DNA from 3 places in the Pseudoclavibacter sp. 8L genome. Region 3 is predicted to be linked to each of the others. Evidence: predicted binding sites of a transcription regulator. Region 3 holds the regulator's gene; each other region holds the start of a gene.
What was found. Region 3 encodes LexA, which represses DNA repair genes until DNA is damaged. Its sites were predicted from a motif close to TCGAACANNTGTTCGA; they were not measured.
Positions count from the first base shown of each region.

Region 1 (6,731 bases), 1.2 Mb from region 3:
CATCCGGCGAATGCGAGCCGACCGCCACGACCACGGCGTCGTCGCGCACGAGTTCGTCGGGGAAGAGCGGGGTCGAGGCCGTCGTCGTGCACAGGATGAGCCCGGCCGCGCGGGTTGCACCCTCGGCCTCCTGGCTACCCGCCGCGAGCACGGCGTCGAAGTCCTCGCTCGTGGAGACACGCTCGGGGGAGCGGACCACCGAAGTGACGCGGCCGACCTGCCGGGTGCCCTCGAGCACGGCCCTGACCGTGCGCACGTGCGCTCTCGCCTGGGGGCCGGCACCATAGGCGACAACCTCCAGTGGGCCGCGGTCTCGCTCGAGCGCATCTTTGACCGCCGCCACGGAGACAGCCGAGGTGCGAATGTCGGTGAGGGTCGGCCCGTCGATGAGGGCGCGAGGCGTGAGCGTCTCCGCGTCGAACAGCACGTAGAGGCCCTGGATGCGGGCGAGTCCCCGCGCCGGGTTGTCCGGTGCGATCGTCAGCAGCTTGATGCCGGCGCTGTCCGCGGTCTCGGCCGGCATGAGCAGGAACTCGCCGTGCTCGAGCGACTCGAAGATGCGCGCGTGGTCGGTCTCGGGACGGAACCCGTCGGCGAGGGCGCGGCGGAGTGCATCCACCGCCGCCGTCGGGGAGAGGAGCGCCGAGACGTCATCGGCGCCGAGGTGGGGGATGCGCGCGCTCATCGCAGCACGAACCCAGGCGTCATCTCGTCACGAGGGTCGACCTCGAAGACGTGCTCGCCGGTCTTGTGCGCCATGCCCGAGACCTGCGTCGTCGTAGCGCGGCGCCCGGCCTCGACGCCCTCAGCGACGACGCGGGCGAGGAAGCGGGAGCCGACGATGGAGTCGTGCACGAGCTCGGACCCGACGGGCAGCGCGCCCTGCTCGGTCAGTGTCGCGACCCGGGCGCACGTGCCGGAACCGCAGGGGGAGCGGTCGAGCTCACCGTCGGCGAACACCGTGGCGTTGCGCTGGCGGACGACGCCGTCGGCGCTGTGGTCGGAGAACAGGATCGTCCCGTAGACGCCGCTCAGCCGTGCATCGCTCGGATGCTGGGCGTGCGGCGATTCGTTCAGGAGCCACTTCACCTCCCGCCCGAACGCGATGACCTCGCTCACCTCCTCCGGGTCGATCGACAGCCCGACGGTGCTCGCGTCAACCTGCGCGTAGATGGCCCCGGCGAAGGTGAGGTCGGCGAGCACCGCGCCCCTCGACGTCGAGACGGGGACCTGCTGCGCGAGCACGTAGCCCGGAACGTTGATGAAGTCGGCCCCCGTGACGGTGCCATCTGGGTCGGTGTGGACCCTCGCGGTCACGCGCCCGGATGGGACATCGATGATGACGTCCGTCGTGCCGCTGCGCTCGGCGGCGACGAGGCCGCTCTCGACGGCCCACACGCCGAGCGCGATCGTGCCGTGCCCGCACGCCGTCGAGAACCCGTCCTTGTGCCAGAAGAGCACCCCGAGGTGGGCGCCGTCGTCGTTCGGCTCCACGATGAAGCCGCCGTACATGTCGGCGTGCCCGCGCGGCTCGAAGCAGAGCAGCTGACGGACTCGGTCGACGGTGGGGGAGGCCATGGCGGAGACGCGCTTGCTCGCCACGTCTGCGCCCGCGATCGGGATCCCGAGCTCCGGCACGATGCGGAACGGCTCGCCGGCCGTGTGGTAGTCGATCGTCGCGTAGCGCTCGCGCATGAAGCCTCCAGAAAGATTGCAATTGCAATCACACTAGGGCACAGCGCGCGCGACCGACAGGGTGGGCGTGAGACACGCGACTCGCGCATCACTCGAACCCTGCCTAGAACATAGGTACGATGGCGGGGTCATGAACTCGTACCTGCTCCATGCCGACGCCGACTCCTTCTTCGCATCGGTCGCCCTGCGTGACCGGCCGGAGCTCGCAGCCAAGCCCGTCGCCGCCGTGGCGCACCTGTTCATCGCCAGCGCCAACTACCCAGCGCGGGAGTTCGGCATCCACGCCGGCATGCTCGTCACCGAGGCGCGTGAGCTTTGCCCACGCATCCTGCTCGTCGAGGCCTACCGCCAGGAGATCGAAGCGGTCGGGGATGCGCTCTACGCGCTCTTCGACTCGGTCGCGCGGGGCATCGAGCCCGGCTCGATCGAGGAAGCGTTCCTCGACGTCGGGGCACGCTCGATCGAGGAGGCGCAGAGCGTCGCCCACGAGCTGCGTCGCCGCGCCGCGACCGAGCTGCGCATCCCCGTCAGCGTCGGCATCGGCCGCACGAAGCTCATGGCGAAGCTCGCATCGAGAGCAGCGAAGCCCGACGGCGTGCACGTCATCGACCAGGCGCGCGAGTTGGAGCTGCGCACCGAGCTGCCCATCGGTGAGGTGTGGGGAATCGGGGCACGCACCGAGGCGCGGCTCATCAAGCTCGGCGTCGCTCGCATCGGCGATGTCGACGTCATCCCGCGCGACGAGCTGCTGCGGGTCTGCGGCACGGGGATGGCCAGGCGGCTGTGGCGCATCCGCGCCGGCACCGACGACGCGATGATCTCGCCCATCCGGCACCGCACGAGCCTCACCTCGGAATCGTCGACCTCGGGATACGCACGGGCCGACCGCACGCCGGAGGAGGTCGTCGAGGGCTGCGTCGAACGCGTCTGCCACCGCGCGACTCGGGCGGGTCTCAGCGCGACGGGCATCAAGCTCGAGCTGCGCCCCGTCGGGCTCGGCCCGGTCAGGGAGAAGTACCAGGGCATCGACTCGAGCGCGTCCTTCGACGTATGGATGCCCGTCGCGAAGAAGCTGCTCGTCGACTCGAGCACGTCGGAGCTCGAGTCCGCGAGCGTGACGCTCACCGGGCTGGTTCCCGTCGAGATGGTGCAACCGACGCTCTTCTGACGATCCCGCCTCGTGGTTTCGTCTGCCCGGTGCCCTGCCCCTACGCTGAACTGCAGATCGCGGGATGCGCGAGCGGACGAGACGAGGACCCAACGATGAGCAGCACTCTCGAGCCGCGCGAGGGCATCCTGCGCCCCATCTCGGCGGGCGTGGTCTCGGCGCTCGTGGCGTTCACGAGCTCGTTCATCGTCGTGCTGACGGGCCTGACCGCCGCGGGGGCGAGCGCAGATCAGGCATCGAGCGGCCTCCTCGCCGTGAGCGTCACCATGGGCCTCGGGTGCGTCCTGCTGGCGGGCTGGACTCGACTGCCCATCACCGTCGCCTGGTCGACCCCGGGCGCGGCCCTGCTTGCGGCGACGGGAACCATCGAGGGCGGCTGGCCGGTCGCGGTCGGCGCGTTCCTCATCACGGGACTCCTCATCGTCGTCACGGGGCTCATCCCGCAGCTCGGCGCCCTCGTCGCCCGCATTCCCGTCTCCGTCGCCCAGGCGATGCTCGCGGGCGTGCTCTTCCAGCTCTGCCTCGGCCCGATCACCGGAATGGCGGAGAACCCGCTCGCCGTCGCGCCCGTCGTCGTCGCCTGGCTGCTCGCGCTGCGCTTCCTGCCTCGGTGGGCCGCGCCGATCGCGTTCCTCGTCGCGGCGATCGTCATCGGCGTGCACATCGTCGCCTCCGGCGCCTCGGTCCAGGCCGCCGACCTCGCCCCGCGCCTGGAGTTCACCGCCCCGGAGTTCTCGGTCGCTGGCATGATCGGCATCGCGCTGCCCCTCTACCTCGTCACCATGGCGTCCCAGAACGTGCCGGGGGTGGCCGTCATGAAGGGCCTCGGCTTCGCCGTGCCGTGGCGGCGGTCGCTCATCGTGACCGGCATCGGCACCGTCGTCGGCGCCCCCGCCGGAGGCCACGCCATCAACCTCGCCGCCATCAGCGCGGCCCTCGCCGCGGGGCCGGAGGCGGGAGAGGACCGTTCACGGCGCTGGGTGGCGAGCGTCACCAATGGAGTCGTCGTCATCGTCCTCGGCGTGGCATCGGCCGCATTCGGAACGCTGGTCCTGCTCGCCCCGGCCGGCGTCATCGCCGCAGTGGCGGGGCTTGCGCTCATCGGCACGCTCGCCGGCTCGCTCAAGGCGGCGCTCGCCGAGACGGGGGAACTCGTGCCTGCCGTCGTGACCTTCGCGACCGCCGCATCCGGCATCGCGATCGGCGGAGTCAGCGCGGCCTTCTGGGCACTGCTTGCAGGCCTCATCGTGCGCTTCGTCGTGCGGCCCCGCCGCCCATCCACCGAGAGCTGAGTTGTGGTCGTCTCGGGCGACGAATGACGACCACAACTCAGCTCTCGGCGGATGCGCAGTCCGAGGTCAATCGTTGCGGGGCGCCGTGATCCGAACGATCACGAGGTAGACGGCGAGGGAGGCGACGGCGCCTACGATCGCCGAGGTCCAGTTCGGCAGCGAGAACGGGTCGCTTGTGCTGCTCCAGAACAGGACGCTGCTGAGCCAGCCCCCGAAGAGCGCGCCGAGCGCGCCCACGAAGAGCGGCGCGATCCAGTCGTCGCGCCTGCGGGTGGGCAGGAAGCGCTTGGCCAGCACCCCCAGCAGAAGGCCGATGGCGAGGAAGGCGAAGTAGCTCACGCGTGCTCCAGAGGTTTCGGGGGAGAGGTCGAGGCTTCCAGCCTAAGAGCCCGCGGCCACCGCGCAGGCCTCGTCGCCGACGCCGCCCACGATGAGGCCGCGCTCGCGGAACGCCTGCAGCCAGCCGACCATGGGCCACTCGCCCCAGCGCTCGCGGAACACGTTCGCGTTGCGCGCGATGTCGGCGACGTGCTGCACGGGAGGTGAGGAGGTCGGATGCCACTGGTGATAGGCGCGGGCGCCGCCCACCCAGGCGAGCCCCACCCCGGCGTCTCCCGCGAGTCGCGCGAAGTCGGTGTCCTCGCCGCCGTACCCGTCGTACCCCTCGAAGAACCCGCCGATCCGCTGCCAGGTGGCCGCGGTCGTCGCGAATGACAGCGACCAGAACAGGTTCCTGTCCTCGCCATCGACCACGGCTCCGGGAGACGGGGCAGGCCGGGCCGGGTGCGGGGCATCCAGCAGCTCGATGCGCTCGCCGTCGTAACCGGCAGGTCCCGGCTGCTCGAGGTAGGTGACCGGCCCGCTCAGCAGCGTCCCCGACCAGCGGGCATCCGCCGCAGCAGCGTGATAGGAGGCGACGAGCCCACGGCCCGGGATGCAGTCGACGTCGAGGAAGATCAGCAGCTCGGCGCCGCGCGCGAGGGCAACTCGAGCGCCCTCGTTGCGGGCAGCGGCGAGCGGGAGGGCGCTCGTGTCCGCAGCGACATCCACGACGATGCCGGCGAGGCGATCGGCGGCGGCCAGCCGTCCCAGCTCGGGGTCGTCCATGGCCACCACGATCGTGTCGTCCGCGGGGTGGGACTGGCGGAGCAGGCCGGCCCGCAGCGCCCTGAGGTGCGAGTGCCTGCCGTGCGCGATCGTGACCACCGCGGTTCTCATCTGCTCGCCATCCGGTCGAGCAGGGCCGCGGCGCGCAGCGCGCCGGCCCCGTCGTTCCAGCTCGCCCAGTTGCGTCCGTCGAGACGTGCCGCCTCGTCGAGCAGTGCGGCCCAGTCGTCGCGCTCGAAGCTGTTCGTGACGATGACGGGCAGGCCGGGGGTGGCGGCGAGGACCCTGGCTGCGGCCGCCTGCTCGTCGTGCGGTCGATCCTGCGGGACGACGACGGCGGGAACCTGGGCGGCGGCGACATCGGCGATCGCGCCCTGCCCCGCGTGCGTGAGGACAAGCGAGGCTTCGCGGATGCGCGGGCCGGGGTCGGCGACCCGGTTCCCGGGAGTCGTGCCGATCTCGTCCCATTCGACGCCGGGCGTCTGCCGCTTGGCCTCGCGGATCTGCGCGGAGCTCATGCCGCCGCCGCCGCTCCCCGCGAGCACCAGGACTCGCGTGATGGGGCCGGGCCCGCGGCCCGTCGAGCGCTCGGCTGCGGAGATCGCGCCGACGGCGTGCAGGCGAGCCAGCACACGAGCGGATGCGCCGGGCAGCATGCCCTCCGCGCTCGCCGGCCAGGCGGCGAGGACGGCATCCGAAAGCCCGAACCCGAGGGTGTGCGGCGCGTCGGTGCGCACGCCGGGCAGCGCGACCGAGACCACGGGGACGCCGTGCAGGCGGGCGAGTGCCGCGACTTCCACTGACACGTCGGAGACGAAGAGCGTGGGCGCGGCGTCGGCGATCCAGGCGGAGATGCGGGCCATGCGCCGTCGCATCCCCTCGTCGTCGACGGGCGCCCAGTGCAGTGCACCGTTCGCCGTGGGTTCGAGCGGCGAGACAGCGAGGTCGTCGCGCTCGAGCCGGATCCAGGGGCCAAGCCAGGCCTCGGGTTTCGGCAGCGTCGAGAGCCCCGTCACCGGGGTCGTGCACTCGCGTGCGATGGCGAGCGCACGTCGCGCGTGCCCGCCGCCTCGGTGGTGCACGTAGTAGCCGATGCTTCCCGTCTCGGACGGGCCTGTGTCGCTCATGCCGCTTCCTGCCTCTCACTCTGTGCGCCGCCGAGCAGCGCCTCGTACTCGTCGACCATCCGCTCGAGGGAGCAGAAGGCGACCGCGCGCTCCCGCGCACCCTCGCGGGGCAGCCTCGCGGCCTCGAGCAGTGCGGCGGCGAGAGCCGGCACGTCGTCGCGGGCCGCGAGCCTGCCGCTGCGCTTGTCGATGATCTGCGGAAGCGCGCCCCGATCGAACGCGGCGACCGGCGTGCCGGCGGCGAGCGACTCGGCCGCGACGAGACCGTACGGCTCGTCCCACCTCGGCGTCACGAGTGTCACGCTCGCCCGCCCGAGATGCTCGAAGAGGGTGGCCTGCTCG
Region 1 covers NZ_LR733185.1:1,219,843-1,226,573, forward strand. The annotation lists gene GV007_RS05720 (ornithine cyclodeaminase family protein) at 1-685, opposite strand, end outside; gene GV007_RS05725 (proline racemase family protein) at 682-1,695, opposite strand; gene GV007_RS05730 (Y-family DNA polymerase) at 1,826-2,863, shown strand; gene GV007_RS05735 (benzoate/H(+) symporter BenE family transporter) at 2,959-4,155, shown strand; gene GV007_RS05740 (GlsB/YeaQ/YmgE family stress response membrane protein) at 4,222-4,494, opposite strand; gene GV007_RS05745 (glycosyltransferase family 2 protein) at 4,537-5,373, opposite strand; gene GV007_RS05750 (glycosyltransferase) at 5,370-6,389, opposite strand; gene GV007_RS05755 (glycosyltransferase) at 6,386-6,731, opposite strand, start outside.
Region 1: a site for LexA is predicted at 1,800-1,815, ahead of GV007_RS05730 (Y-family DNA polymerase). Genes of this name have one in related genera too.

Region 2 (6,731 bases), 310 kb from region 3:
TCGCGGCCGTCTTCGTGTACGTCGTCGGCTCGCTCGGGCGGGGCGGCGCGACGCCCCTCAAGCTCGCCCTCGCCGGTGCGGCGACGTCGGCCGCGCTCGCGTCCTTCGTGACCGCCATCATCCTGCCTCGGGGTGACATCAGCCAGAGCGCCAGGTCGTGGCAGATCGGCGGCGTCGGCGGAGGCACCTGGGACAGCATCTCGCAGGTGCTGCCGTTCCTCATCGTCGGCTTCCTTGTCAGCCTCGCCTCAGCGAAGGGCCTCAACTCGCTTGCCCTCGGCGACGATCTCGCCGCTGGACTCGGCGAACGCGTCGCGCTGACGCGCGGCGCGGCGGCCCTCGGCGCCGTCGTGCTCTGCGGCGCCGCCACCGCCGTCACGGGTCCCATCGCGTTCGTCGGCCTCGTCGTGCCGCACGCCTGCCGGCTCATGTTCGGCGTCGACCACCGCTGGGTGCTGCCCTTCTCCGCAGTCGTCGGCGCCTCCCTGCTGACGGGGGCGGATGTGCTCGGCCGCATCCTCACCCGCCCGTCCGAGATCGACGTGGGCATCATCACGGCCATCATCGGAGCCCCCATCTTCATCTGGATCGTCCGCCGCTCGAAGGTGCGTGCCCTATGACCGCGACCCGTCCTTCGGGCTCGGCCGCGCCAGCCTCATCGCCGACCTCGCTCGCCCCCGCCTCCCCGAACTCCGTCATCGAGGCGACAGCCCGCGCCGTCGCGCGTAGCCGCGGCCGACGCAACGCGCGGCGCCGACTCCTCATGCTGGTGCTCGTCACCCTCATCCTCGTCGTCTTCGTCGTCTCGCTCATGGTCGGACAGACCTTCTACAGCCTCGACCAGGTCATCGCCGTCGTGCTGGGCCAGGACGTGCAGGGTGCGACCTTCACAGTCGGGCGGCTCCGGCTCCCGCGTGCCGTGCTCGCGATCCTCGCCGGACTCGCGTTCGGCCTCGCCGGCGTCACCTTCCAGACGATGCTGCGCAACCCGCTCGCGAGCCCCGACATCATCGGCATCTCCTCCGGCGCCAGCGCGGCCGCCGCCTTCGGCATCGTCACGCTCTCGCTGGGCGCGAGCGAGGTGTCCTTCTTCGCGATCTTCGTCGGCCTCGGCGTCGCCATCCTCATCTACGTCCTGTCGTTCAAGGGCGGCGTCACGGGAACGCGCCTCATCCTCATCGGCATCGGCATCGCGGCCATGCTCGACAGCATCACCAACTACGTGCTCTCGCAGGCCGCTCAGTGGGACCTCCAGGAGGCGCTCCGCTGGCTCAACGGCAGCCTGAACGGCGCATCCTGGAACGCCATCCTCCCGGTCGCGATCTCGATCCTCGTGCTCGTCCCGATCCTCCTCGCCCAGAGCCGCAGCCTCTCGGCCACGCAGCTCGGCGACGACACCGCAGCAGCCCTCGGGGTTCGCGTCAACCGCACGAGGCTCGTCGTCATCGTCACCGCCGTCGGCGTGCTCTCCTTCGCGACAGCCGCTGCAGGCCCCATCGCCTTCGTCGCGTTCCTCGCCGGCCCGATCGCCGCCCGGCTCTTCGGCGGCGGCGGATCGCTCCTCATCCCCGCCGGACTCGTCGGAGCCCTCCTCGTGCTCGTCGCCGACCTCGTCGGCCAGTTCCTCCTCGGCACCCGATACCCCGTCGGCGTCGTGACCGGCGTGCTCGGTGCGCCGTTCCTCATCTACCTGATCATCCGCACGAACCGCGCGGGAGGCTCGCTATGACCGCAGACCACACCCTCATCGTCGAGCAGCTCAGCCTGGGCTACGGCGACCGAGTCGTCATCGACGAGCTCGACCTCCTCGTGCCGCCAGGCAAGGTCACGGCGATCGTCGGCGCGAACGCCTGTGGCAAGTCGACCCTGCTGCGCTCCATGTCGCGGCTCCTCGCACCTCGCGACGGGCAGGTCCTCCTCGACGGCAAGGAAGTGCACAAGACACCCGCGAAGCAGCTCGCGCGTATCCTCGGGCTCCTGCCCCAATCCCCCATCGCCCCCGAGGGCATCACGGTCGCCGACCTCGTCGGCCGCGGCCGCCACCCGCACCAGAGCATCCTCTCCAGGTGGAGCCACGACGACGACCTCGCCGTCGCCGCCGCCCTCGAAGCGACAGAGACGACGGCTCTCGCCGACCGCCACGTCGACGAGCTCTCCGGCGGGCAGCGGCAGCGAGTGTGGATCGCGATGGCCCTCGCCCAGCAGACCGACCTGCTGCTGCTCGACGAGCCGACGACCTTCCTCGACGTCAGCCACCAGATCGAGGTGCTCGATCTACTCACCGACCTCAACCAGTCCCGCGGCACGACCATCGTCATGGTGCTCCACGACCTCAACCTGGCAGCGCGCTACGCGGACCACCTCATCGCGCTCGCCGACGGCGGACTGCACGCAGCGGGCGAACCCGGCGACGTCCTCACAGTCGACACGGTGCGCGCCGTCTTCGGGCTCGAGAGCCTCGTCGTGCAGGACCCCGTCTCCGGCCGGCCACTCATGGTGCCCATCGGTCGCCACCACTCGGCGGATGCATCCGTCACGCATCCCGAAGGTTCATCCGCGACAATTGGGGCTCGAACACACGCGTGATCGAGCGGGACCACACCCCGCTCCCTCCGCCGAGACGAAGGACAGGGTGCCGACAGTGAGCGATGCAGGCGTCGAGATCCTCGCTCCCCTCGGGCACCCGGAAGAGGTCGAACCGGGCAGCACGCCCAATGCGCAGCTCCCGGAACGCGCAGACGAAGCAGTCCCAGCCGGCTTTCCCTCACCCGCCCAGGGCTACTACTCCGGCCCCGTCGACCTCAACCGGCACCTCATCAACGACCCCGCCGCGACCTTCATCGTCCGCGTCAGCGGCGACAGCATGATCGGGGCCGGCATCTTCGACGGCGACGAGATCATCGTCGACCGCTCCCTCGAACCGCACGACGGCAACGTGGTCATCGCCGTCGTCGACGGCGAGCTCACCGTCAAGCGCCTACGGTTCGAGCACGGCCGCGTGCGCCTCGCGCCCGAGAACCCCGCATACGCCGACATCGTGCTCGAAGAGCTCAGCGAACTCACCGTGTGGGGCGTCGTCACGAGATGCCTCCACCGTGTCTGAGATGACGGACCCGACGCACGACTCGACCCAGGCATCGACGCAGGAGCTCCGGCAGTCCGCGATCGCCATCGTCGACGCCAACAACTTCTACGCATCCTGCGAGCGCATCTTCGACCCCAGCCTCGAAGGCAAGCCCATCGTCGTGCTCTCCAACAACGACGGATGCGTCATCGCGCGCTCCGAGGAAGCGAAAGCCGTCGGCATCCCGATGGGCGCCCCCTGGCAGGCCATCGCCCCGGAAGCCGCGATGAAGGGCGTCGTCGCCCGCTCCAGCAACTACGAGCTCTACGGCGACATCAACGCCCGCACCATCGAGCTCCTCGGCCGCTACACGCCATCGCAGGAGGTGTACTCGATCGACGAGAGCTTCATCCGGCTGCCAGACGACCGCCGGGAGGCCCTCGCCGTCGCCCGCGAGATCAGGGTGGCGATGCGGAAGCTCATCGGCATCCCCGTCAGCATCGGGATCGCCCCAAGCAAGACGCTCGCCAAGCTCGCCAACCGCGGCTCCAAATCCGAACTATCGCTTGGAGGCGTCTGCCACCTCGGCGCTTACGGGCGAGAGCAGCTCAGCGGGATTCTCAGCACCATCGACATCGGTGACGTCTGGGGCGTCGGCCGCAAGATGGCCGCGAAATACGTGGGCCTCGGCATCCGCACCGCCCTCGACCTCCGCGAGTCCTCCCCCACCGCCATCCGCCGCCGCTACGGCGTCGTCCAGGAGCGCGTCGTCCAAGAGCTGCGCGGCATCGACTGCCTCCCCATCGACGAGGTCCCGTCGGAGCGCGAGCAGATCCAGTTCTCCCGCTCCTTCGCAGTCCCCATCTCCACGGTGCAGGAACTCGAAGAGGTGCTCTCCGTGTACACGCAGCGCGCATCGGCTCGGCTCCGCGCGCAAGGCTCGCTCACGCGGGCCATGAGCTGCTACGCCGCGACCTCGCCCTTCCGCGAAGGGCACGAGTCGCACGCCGTGTCCGTCGCCTTCCCGGAACCCACCGACGACCCGGTCGTGCTCTTCCGTGCCGCCGCCACCGCCCTCGGCCCGCAGCTGCGAGCCGAGCTGAAGTACGTGCGCGTCGGCGTCTCGCTCTTCGAGTTCGTCGCGCGAGACTCGTACGCGGCACTCGACATCTTCGACGAGCGCGGCGAAGACAGGCGCGTGGGCGAGGCCCTCGACGCCGTCGCCGCGAAGTTCGGCCAGGAATCGCTTGGCCTCGGCATCGCCGGCCTCCGCAGTGGGCGGAGCTGGACTATGCGGCGCGACATGGTCTCACCCCGTGCAACCACCCACTGGGACGAGCTGGCGGTCGTCAAGGCGGAGTGAGTGGCGAAGTTTTGGGTTAACGTGAGTTCTGGTTTTGCACCTGCTCCGAATGGAACACATGTACCAATAACTACTTGCTTAAGTGCCCGTCAGGTCTGTGGATAGACTCACTGAACCGCGAGCCGCAGTCCATGCGCTCCGAGAAAGTTATCCACCACCCTCTCGAATGTCGGTGGTCGTTCGTAGACTTTGGGCATGCAGCAACGCGACAGACACGAGGGGTCAGGGGCCGAGGCGAGCCCGGTTCCGGATCCGGGGTTTGACCCTTCGGACCCGGCCTCCGTCGCGGCTCGCCGCTCGGAGATCCTCGCGATGGAGGAAGCGGCCGCAGCGATGCTCGCGGCCGGCGCCGCCCTGCAACTGCGAGCACACGCCGCCGCGTACGACTTCGGGCACGCCCTCGATGTCGCTGAGGGATGCGCGGAATCCGCCATGCACGTGCGATCGATCGCGAACGAGGTCGGCCTGCTCGTGAAGCTCGCCGCCGGCACCGCCCAGGGACACCTCGCGACAGCATCCGTGACGCTGCGCGAGTTCCCGGCCCTCGCCCTCGCGCTCGAGAGCAATGCTGCGACGCCCGCTCAGGTGCACAAGCTCGTCGAGACCGGCCTGAAGGTCAACCACGACGACCCGGCCGAGCAGACCCACCGGCGGGGAGAGTTCGTCCAGGTCATGCTGGAGCGCGTGCGCCGAGAGCCGCTCCCACCGGCAGCGCTGCAGAAAGCGGCCGAGCGCGTCGCGGAAGAGCTCACCGGGGAGTCCATCGATCAACGCCACGAACGCGCCAAGAAACGGCGCCGCGTGAGCGTCGAGGACCTCGGCGACGGCATGAGCATCCTGCGAGTGCTCATGAGCTCCTTCCTCGCGCACGCGATCCGCGACCGCGCACGCAAGCAGAGCAAAGCCATCATCAAAGCCCGCCCCAAACCGGGCACCAATCAGACCGGCCAGGCCGGCGAAACCGGTCAGACGGGCGAGCCGGGCGAGCTGGGCGAGCTGGGCGAGCTGGGTGAGCTGGCAGACGCGGTTGCGCCGGATGAGCGCACCCTCGACCAGGTCATGTCCGACGTCATCGCGGACCTGCTCCTCACCAGCGACCCCACCATCTCCAGCGCAGCGAACGGCATCCAGGCCACCACCCACGTCAGCATCCCCATCACGACACTCCTCACCGACACCGACACCGACACCGGCGCGGACAGCGGCGGCCCGACCGACGCCGGCAGAGATAGCCGCCCTCGCCGCGCGCCAGCGCTGCTCGAGGGCATGTCCCCCATGCCCATCGAAGACGCGAAACACCTCGCCGCGACCGCACCCGCGTTCGTCCGCCTCCTCACCCACCCCATCACCGGAGCAATCCAAGCCGTCGACGCCTACACCCCCACCGCGGCCATGCGCGCCTTCCTCCAAGCCCGCGACATCCACTGCCGCTTCATCGGCTGCCGCCAACCCGCCACGAACTGCGAACTCGACCACACCATCGACCACCAATACGGCGGCAAAACCGCCACCTGGAACCTCAGCGACTTCTGCAAAAACCACCACATCATCAAGCACCACACCGCCTGGACCGTCACCCAACACGACGGCGGCACCCTCGAATGGACCACCCCAAGCGGAAAAACCTACGTCGACCACCCCGAACCCCACGGCCCCACCTTCACACCCACCGACCAACTCTTCAGACCAGCGGACGAGCCCCCAGGGCCCAACTCGAGTGAGCGCTCGGCCCCTGAAGAAGACCCGCCGCCGCAGCTCGGCCAAGCCTCCAGCGCGCCGCCGTTCTGACCAGGCGAGGCGACCCGCGGGCGACGCGCTGCCTCCACGAAGCGCGCTCGCAAAGGCGCGCCCTCGCTCGTGTGGCGAGCGAGGGCTCACCCAAGTGGCAGTCGCGAGTAGCTTCTCGCTTCCCCCTACTTCCTACTTCCTACTTCCTACTTCCTACTTCACGCTTCCCGCCGCCTGCCGACCACCGGCCAGCAAGTACCAGCTCCCGATTCCGGGCGACCGACCCCCGACTAGGCCGGGCGACGCACCCACGCGGTCGTCTCGCCCGCCAAGTCTGTGCCACTGTCGAGGTCGCTGCGCAGCAGCACCTCAGCGTCAGCGCCAAGGTCGAACGGCTCGGACCCGAAGTTCGTCACGATCTCCCAGCCGTTCGGGCGGGCGAAGCGAAGCACGTCCGCTCTCCCGCTCGGCAGCCACTCGAGCTGCTCCCCGCTCTGCAGCTCGTGCCGCAGCGCGAGGGCCTTCCGGTAGAGCGCAAGCACCGAACCGGCGTCCTCTTCCTGGAGCTCGACCGCC
Region 2 covers NZ_LR733185.1:345,076-351,806, reverse strand. The annotation lists gene GV007_RS01615 (FecCD family ABC transporter permease) at 1-620, shown strand, start outside; gene GV007_RS01610 (FecCD family ABC transporter permease) at 617-1,729, shown strand; gene GV007_RS01605 (ABC transporter ATP-binding protein) at 1,726-2,586, shown strand; gene GV007_RS01600 (LexA family protein) at 2,642-3,103, shown strand; gene GV007_RS01595 (Y-family DNA polymerase) at 3,105-4,427, shown strand; gene GV007_RS01590 (HNH endonuclease signature motif containing protein) at 4,623-6,215, shown strand; gene GV007_RS01585 (glycoside hydrolase family 13 protein) at 6,446-6,731, opposite strand, start outside.
Region 2: a site for LexA is predicted at 4,478-4,493, ahead of GV007_RS01590 (HNH endonuclease signature motif containing protein). Genes of this name have one in related genera too.

Region 3 (6,731 bases):
TGCCGAGGCCGGGCTGGAACATGGCGGCACCGCCAAACGCGCGATCGGGTACCAGCAGGCACTCGCGGAGCTCCGGGGTGAGATGAGCCGTGCCGACGCGATCGCGGAGGCGCAGCTCCTGACGCGGAAGTACGCCAGGCGCCAGGTCTCCTGGTTCCGACGCTACGAGAGCGCGGTCCGCGCCCAGAGCGGTGAGGGGTTTGCAGCGCAGCGCATCCTCCAGGCTGCCGGACTCTGATCGGGCGTCACGGCGCACGCGGGGATCGAGAGTTCCGTAGCATTGGACCCATGACACAACTCGCGTTCACCAAGGCGCAGGCCACCGGCAACGACTTCGTCCTCGTCTCCGACCCGGACGGCGAGCTGGACCTCGGGCCTCAGCGCGTGGCGCGGCTGTGCGATCGCAATTTCGGTGTCGGCGCAGACGGCCTCATCCGGGCGGTCCGCTCGCGGAATCTCGCGGAAGGCCGCGAACTGCAGGCAGCCCACCCTCTGGCCGAGTGGTTCATGGACTACCGCAACGGCGACGGATCGATCGCAGAGATGTGCGGCAACGGGGTGCGCGCGTTCGCGCGCTTCCTCACGGAAGCCGGGCTGGTGACCCTTGAGGCGGGTGAGCGCCTGGAGATCGGCACGCGTGCCGGTCTGCGGGTCGTCGAGCGAGACGGCACGGGCTTCAAGGTCGACATGGGGCCATGGCGCCTCGAAGGTGGCGAGCCGCTCGTCACCGTCCCGCACATCGGCGTCTCACGCCCGGGTCTCGGGATCGACGTCGGCAACCCGCACGTCGTCGTCGCGCTCTCGAGCGAGGAGGAACTCGACCGGCTCGAGCTCTTCCACGCACCGCTCATCGATCCAGCCCCTGAGCTGGGAGCCAACGTCGAGTTCGTCGTGCCCCACGACCAGCTGGTGCAGGACGGCGTCGGGCACATCCGGATGCGCGTGCACGAGCGGGGCGTCGGCGAGACCCTCTCCTGCGGCACCGGGGCCGTCGCATCAGCACTGGCGGTTCGCTACTGGGCTGGCGCTGGCGCGCCGGATGCCTGGTCGGTCGGTGTGCCGGGTGGCGTGCTGCAGGTGACGGTCGCAACGCTCGAGGGCGTCGAGCACGTCTTCCTGTCGGGGCCGGCCGAGATCGCCTTCACGGGCAGCGTCGAGGACGAGCTCGCTAGCGAACTCGCCTCACCCGCAGCACTCTGAAACCCGCGTCCGTCGAGTGCCGCTCGACGAACAGCTCGGGCCCGAACTGCGCCGCGATCCAGGACTGCAGCGAGTCGCCGCCGAGCTTTTTGGCGACGACGAGCCACGCCTCTCCTTCGGCGCTGAGGCGCGGCAGCCACACGGAGAGCAGCTCGTGCAGGGCGTCCTTGCCGATTCGGATGGGCGGGTTCGACCAGATGAGGTCGAAGGTCGTGTCCTCGGGGACATCCTCGGGGCGCGTCGGCGTGATGTTCTCGAGTCCGAGCGCCTGCGCATTCTCACCGGTGAGCAGTAGCGCCCGTTCGTTGACGTCGACGGCCCGCACGTCCAATTCGGGCGACTCGAGTGCGAGGGCGAGGGCGATCGGTCCCCAGCCGCACCCGAGGTCCAGGGCCGTTCCGGTCGAGGGAGGCGGGGGCGCTGCGTGCAGGAGGGCCTGGGTGCCGCGGTCCACGTGCTCAGGGCTGAAGGTGCCGCCTGCCGTGATGACAGTCACCGTTCGGCCCCGGAGGTTGGCGACGACGCGTCGCCGTTCCAGAGGCCCGTCAGGGGTTGCTGAGAAGTAATGCTGAGCGGTCACCCCTAGACGCTAGCACCGGCGTAGAATAGTACGAATATGCGAGATTCTGAGACTCCTCCAGGCGAAAGCAACGACGCGATCGACCGAATCCTCCGAGCCGCGAAGGAACCGGGCGCCACGATGACCCTGTTCTCCTCCGGTAGAGCGCAGGCGCTGCAGGACGGCGCCAGCACGAGCTACGACGGCGAGGCCGACGGCGACCAGCTCGAACGCGAAGCCAGGCAGTCGCTGCGACGAGTCGAGAGCCTGCGAACGGAACTCGAGGACGTCACCGAGGTCGAGTACCGCAAGGTGCGCCTCGAGCGTGTCGTGCTCGTGGGCGTCTACCGCAGGAACTCCCTCGAGGAGGCCGAGAACTCGATGCAGGAGCTGGCCGCACTCGCAGAGACCGCGGGAGCCGTCGTCCTCGACGGCGTGCTGCAGCGTCGACCGAACCCCGACCCCGCCACGTACCTCGGCCGAGGCAAGGTCGCTGAGCTCAAGGAGATCGTCGCGGCGCTCGAAGCCGACACGGTGGTCGCCGACACCGAGCTCGCGCCCAGCCAGCGTCGCGCGCTCGAAGACGAGATCAAGGTGAAGGTCATCGACCGCACCGCGGTGATCCTCGACATCTTCTCCCAGCACGCCAAGAGCCGCGAGGGCAAGGCGCAGGTTGAGCTGGCGCAGATGGAGTACATGCTCCCGCGTCTCCGCGGCTGGGGTGAGTCGATGTCTCGGCAGGCCGGTGGTCAGGTCGGCTCTGGCGGCGCCGGCATGGGGTCAAGAGGCCCTGGAGAGACCAAGATCGAGCTCGACCGTCGGCGCATCCGCACGAAGATGGCCAAGCTTCGCCACCAGATCGCCGACATGAAGGATTCGCGTGACGTCAAGCGCGCGACCCGACAGCGCAACCAGGTTCCGGCGGTCGCGATCGTGGGGTACACGAACGCGGGCAAGTCGAGCCTCCTCAATCGCATCACGCATGCGGGCGTCCTGGTCGAGAACGTCCTCTTCGCCACCCTCGACGCGACGGTGCGCAAGGCAGCGACCGAGGACGGCCGTCCCTACACGATCGCCGACACGGTGGGCTTCGTGCGCAACCTGCCCCACCAGCTGGTCGAAGCCTTCCGCTCGACGCTCGAGGAGCTGCAGGCAGCCGATGTCATCGTGCATGCCGTCGACGCCTCGCACCCGGATCCCGCCGCGCAGCTTGCCACGGTGCGAGACGTCATCGGCGAAGTCGAAGCCCACGATGTTCCCGAGATCGTGGTCTTCACGAAGGCCGACCTGGTCGACAGCGATCGACGCCTCGAGCTCCAGGGGCTCGCCTCCGACGGCATCTTCGTCTCCGCGCACACGGGTGAGGGCATCGACCTGCTGCTCGGGCGCATCGCCGAGCTCCTGCCCACTCCCGAGGTGACCATCGACGTTCTCGTTCCCTTCGAGCGCGGCGATCTCGTCTCGTACCTGCACGAACGAGGCGCCGTGCTCGAGCTCGAGCATGTGGAGAGCGGCACGCGGCTCAAGGCCCGGGTCCACCCCGACCAGCTCGGACTGTTCGAGGCGTTCGCGGTCGCTGGCTGACACACACCCTTCAGCCTCCTGAGGGACACAGATACAGAAGAGCGGCGAGCCCATAGGGCTCGCCGCTCTTCTGTATCTGCTGACGTGTGTACCTGCGTCGGGGCTGCCCGCCGTCCTCAGATGGAGCGAAGGACAGCGACGACCTTGCCGAGGATCTCGGACTCGTCGCCGAGGATCGGCTCGAAGTCGCTGTTGCGGGGGAGCAGCCAGATGTGGCCGTCGCGCTTGCGGAAGGTCTTGACCGTGGCTTCTCCGTCGAGCATCGCGGCGACGATGTCGCCGTTCTCGGCAGTGCGCTGCGACCGCACGACGACCCAGTCGCCGTCGCAGATGGCGGCGTCGATCATCGACTCGCCAACGACACGGAGAAGGAAGAGCTCTCCCTTGCCGACGATCTGACGGGGGAGCGCGAAGACGTCTTCGACCTGCTGCTCCGCCGTGATCGGGATGCCGGCTGCGATCCTGCCGACCACCGGGACGAACGCGGCCTCCGGCGTCTCGTTGGAATCGCCATCGTCGGTGTGGTCGAAGTGCACCAGCACCTCGAGGGCGCGGGGCATGCCCGGATTGCGCTTGATGTAGCCGAACTTCTCAAGCTGGCCGAGCTGGTGGGTGACGCTCGACAGGGAGACGAGGCCGACTTCGTCGCCGATCTCTCGCATGCTCGGCGGGTACCCGCGCGTGCGCACCGACTCCATGATGCAGGTCAGGATGCGCTCCTGCTTCTCGGTCAGTTTTCTGTAGATGTCGCTCGCTGGCTTCTTGGCCATGTCGTCTCCGTCCGCTCTCCGACACGGAATGTCGGTGGCAGGTGATGCACTGCCTGATAGCGCCAACCCTACCGAGAGTGCACGCAGGTACGAAACATTTCTTCGAGTGTTGTGGATGAAAGTTCGAGAGATTCGAACTGTAAGCCTTGACTTGGCACTTTGTTCGTAGCTATATTCAGTACATACATTCGACCACTCGAAGATGTGGACGAATCAGGAGGAATCATGAACACCACTGCCGTTGCACCACTCCGCCTCACCGTCCGAGGCCGTCGTGTCCTGCTCGCCATCGCCGCGCTGCCCGTCGCCGCAGCCATCGCCCTTGGGGCCACGCACATGAACTCCGCGGCGGCCTCGAGCGACGCCGCAGACGTCGAATTCGAGTACGTCACCGTCGGTGCTGGCGACACGCTTTGGGGCATCGCCGAGGAAGTCGCGGGCGATTCCGATATCCGCGATGTCATCGTTGAGATCTCCAAGCTCAACGCCCTCGAGAACGGCACGGTTCAGGCCGGGCAGCGCCTCGCGCTTCCACTCGACTGAGGCCACAACCCATCCGAGCCGCAGACCGCGTCGTAGGCTTGTGCGGTGACCTCGTTCGAAGACCTGCCCATCCGTGATGACCTCCGCGGACTCACCCCTTACGGAGCACCGCAGCAGCCAGTGCGCGTTGCCATCAACGTCAACGAGAATCCACATCCGGTGCCCGAGGTTGTGGCCAGGCGAATCATCGAGGCGATCGCCCGGGAGCTTCCGGGGCTCAATCGCTACCCGGACCGCGAGTTCACGGCGCTGCGCGAGCAGCTGAGCGTCTATCTGGGCCGGGGTATCGGTCCCGAGCAGGTGTGGGCAGCCAATGGCTCGAACGAGATCATGCAGCAGCTGCTGCAGGTCTTCGGTGGCCCCGGGCGCAGCGTGCTCAGCTTCACGCCGAGCTATTCCATGTACCCGCTTCTCGCCAGGGGCGTGGGCTCCAAATGGATCCCGGTGCCACGTGCCGACGGCTTCGCGCTGACGGCTGACCTTGTCACCGAGGCGCTTCGGCGAGAGCGGCCCGACATCACCATCATCTGCACGCCGAACAACCCCACTGGCACCGTCACCGATCTCGACGTGATCGCAGCTGCCTACGACGCGACCGATGGCATCCTGATCGTCGATGAGGCCTACGCCGAGTTCCTCCCTGATGGTCAGGAGACCGCGCTCTCCCTCCTCCCTGGTCGCGAGCGGCTCGTGGTCTCGAGGACCATGAGCAAGGCGTTCGCCTTCGCTGGCGCCCGCGTCGGGTACTTCGCGGCTCACGAGGCCGTCGTCGACGCCGTGCGACTCGTCCGACTGCCGTACCACCTCTCCGCGATCACCCAAGCAGCCGCTACTGCAGCGCTCGAGTGCTCGGAGATCATGCTCCAGCAGGTCGACGCCATCCGCGAGCAGCGCGACCGCCTGCTGGTGGAGCTGCCCCGCCTTGGCTACACGCCGTGGGAGTCTGGCGCGAACTTCGTGCTGTTCGGCGACGTCGCGGATCCCGCGGGCACGTTCCAGCAGCTCCTCGACCGCGACATCCTGGTGAGGGACGTCGGCATCCCGAACACGCTTCGGGTGACCGCCGGGACCCGCGCGGAGACGAGCGCGTTGCTGGCCGCGCTCGCCGAGATCACCGACGCAGGGAAGGCCTAGGCTGGAGCGATGACCACGACGCCACGCACCGCGACCGTCTCACGCGCGACGAGCGAGTCCTCGATCGAGCTGAGCCTGAACCTCGACGGGACCGGCATCGCCGACATCCAGACGTCGGTTCCGTTCTACGACCACATGCTGAACGCTTTCGCGAAGCACTCGCTGACCGATCTCACGATCCGTGCGACGGGTGACACCGAGATCGACGTGCACCACACGGTCGAGGACACGGCGATCGTGCTCGGCCAGGCGATCCGCCAGGCCCTCGGCGACAAGTCGGGCATCGCGCGCTACGGCGATGCGAGGGTGCCGCTCGATGAGTCGCTCGCCCAAGCCGTCGTCGACATCTCGGGGCGTCCGTTCCTCGTGCACACCGGCGAGCCGGAGGCCTTCGTCTACCACCTCATCGGCGGACACTTCACGGGCGCGATGGTGCGTCACGTCTTCGAGGCGATCACGTTCCACGCCGGCCTGACGGTGCACGTCGAGGTCATCCGCGGGCGCGACCCGCACCACATCGCCGAAGCGGAGTTCAAGGCGTTCGCCCGTGCGTTCCGCGCGGCCAAGCGTTTCGACCCGGAGGTCGTGGGCATTCCTTCGACCAAGGGCGCGCTGTGACTCCAGTCGAACGCCCACGGGTGGTCGTCGCTGACTACGGCTCGGGCAACGTGCACTCCGCCGTGAAGGCGCTCGAAGCGGCTGGTGCCGAGGTCGAGCTGACGGCCGACCGCGCTGCCGCCTACGATGCGGACGGCTATGTCGTGCCAGGTGTCGGGAGCTTCGCTCACGTCATGGAGGCCATCAATCGTCAGCGCATCGGGGAGATCGTCGGTCGGCGCCTCGCAGGCGGGCGCCCCGTGCTCGGCATCTGCGTCGGCATGCAGATCTTCTTCGACGGCGGTATCGAGGGTGGCAAGAGAGCCGAAGGCCTGGGCGAATGG
Region 3 covers NZ_LR733185.1:35,001-41,731, reverse strand. The annotation lists gene miaA (tRNA (adenosine(37)-N6)-dimethylallyltransferase MiaA) at 1-238, shown strand, start outside; gene dapF (diaminopimelate epimerase) at 289-1,200, shown strand; gene GV007_RS00195 (class I SAM-dependent methyltransferase) at 1,169-1,780, opposite strand; gene hflX (GTPase HflX) at 1,817-3,343, shown strand; gene lexA (transcriptional repressor LexA) at 3,460-4,113, opposite strand; gene GV007_RS00180 (LysM peptidoglycan-binding domain-containing protein) at 4,339-4,656, shown strand; gene GV007_RS00175 (histidinol-phosphate transaminase) at 4,702-5,790, shown strand; gene hisB (imidazoleglycerol-phosphate dehydratase HisB) at 5,800-6,408, shown strand; gene hisH (imidazole glycerol phosphate synthase subunit HisH) at 6,405-6,731, shown strand, end outside.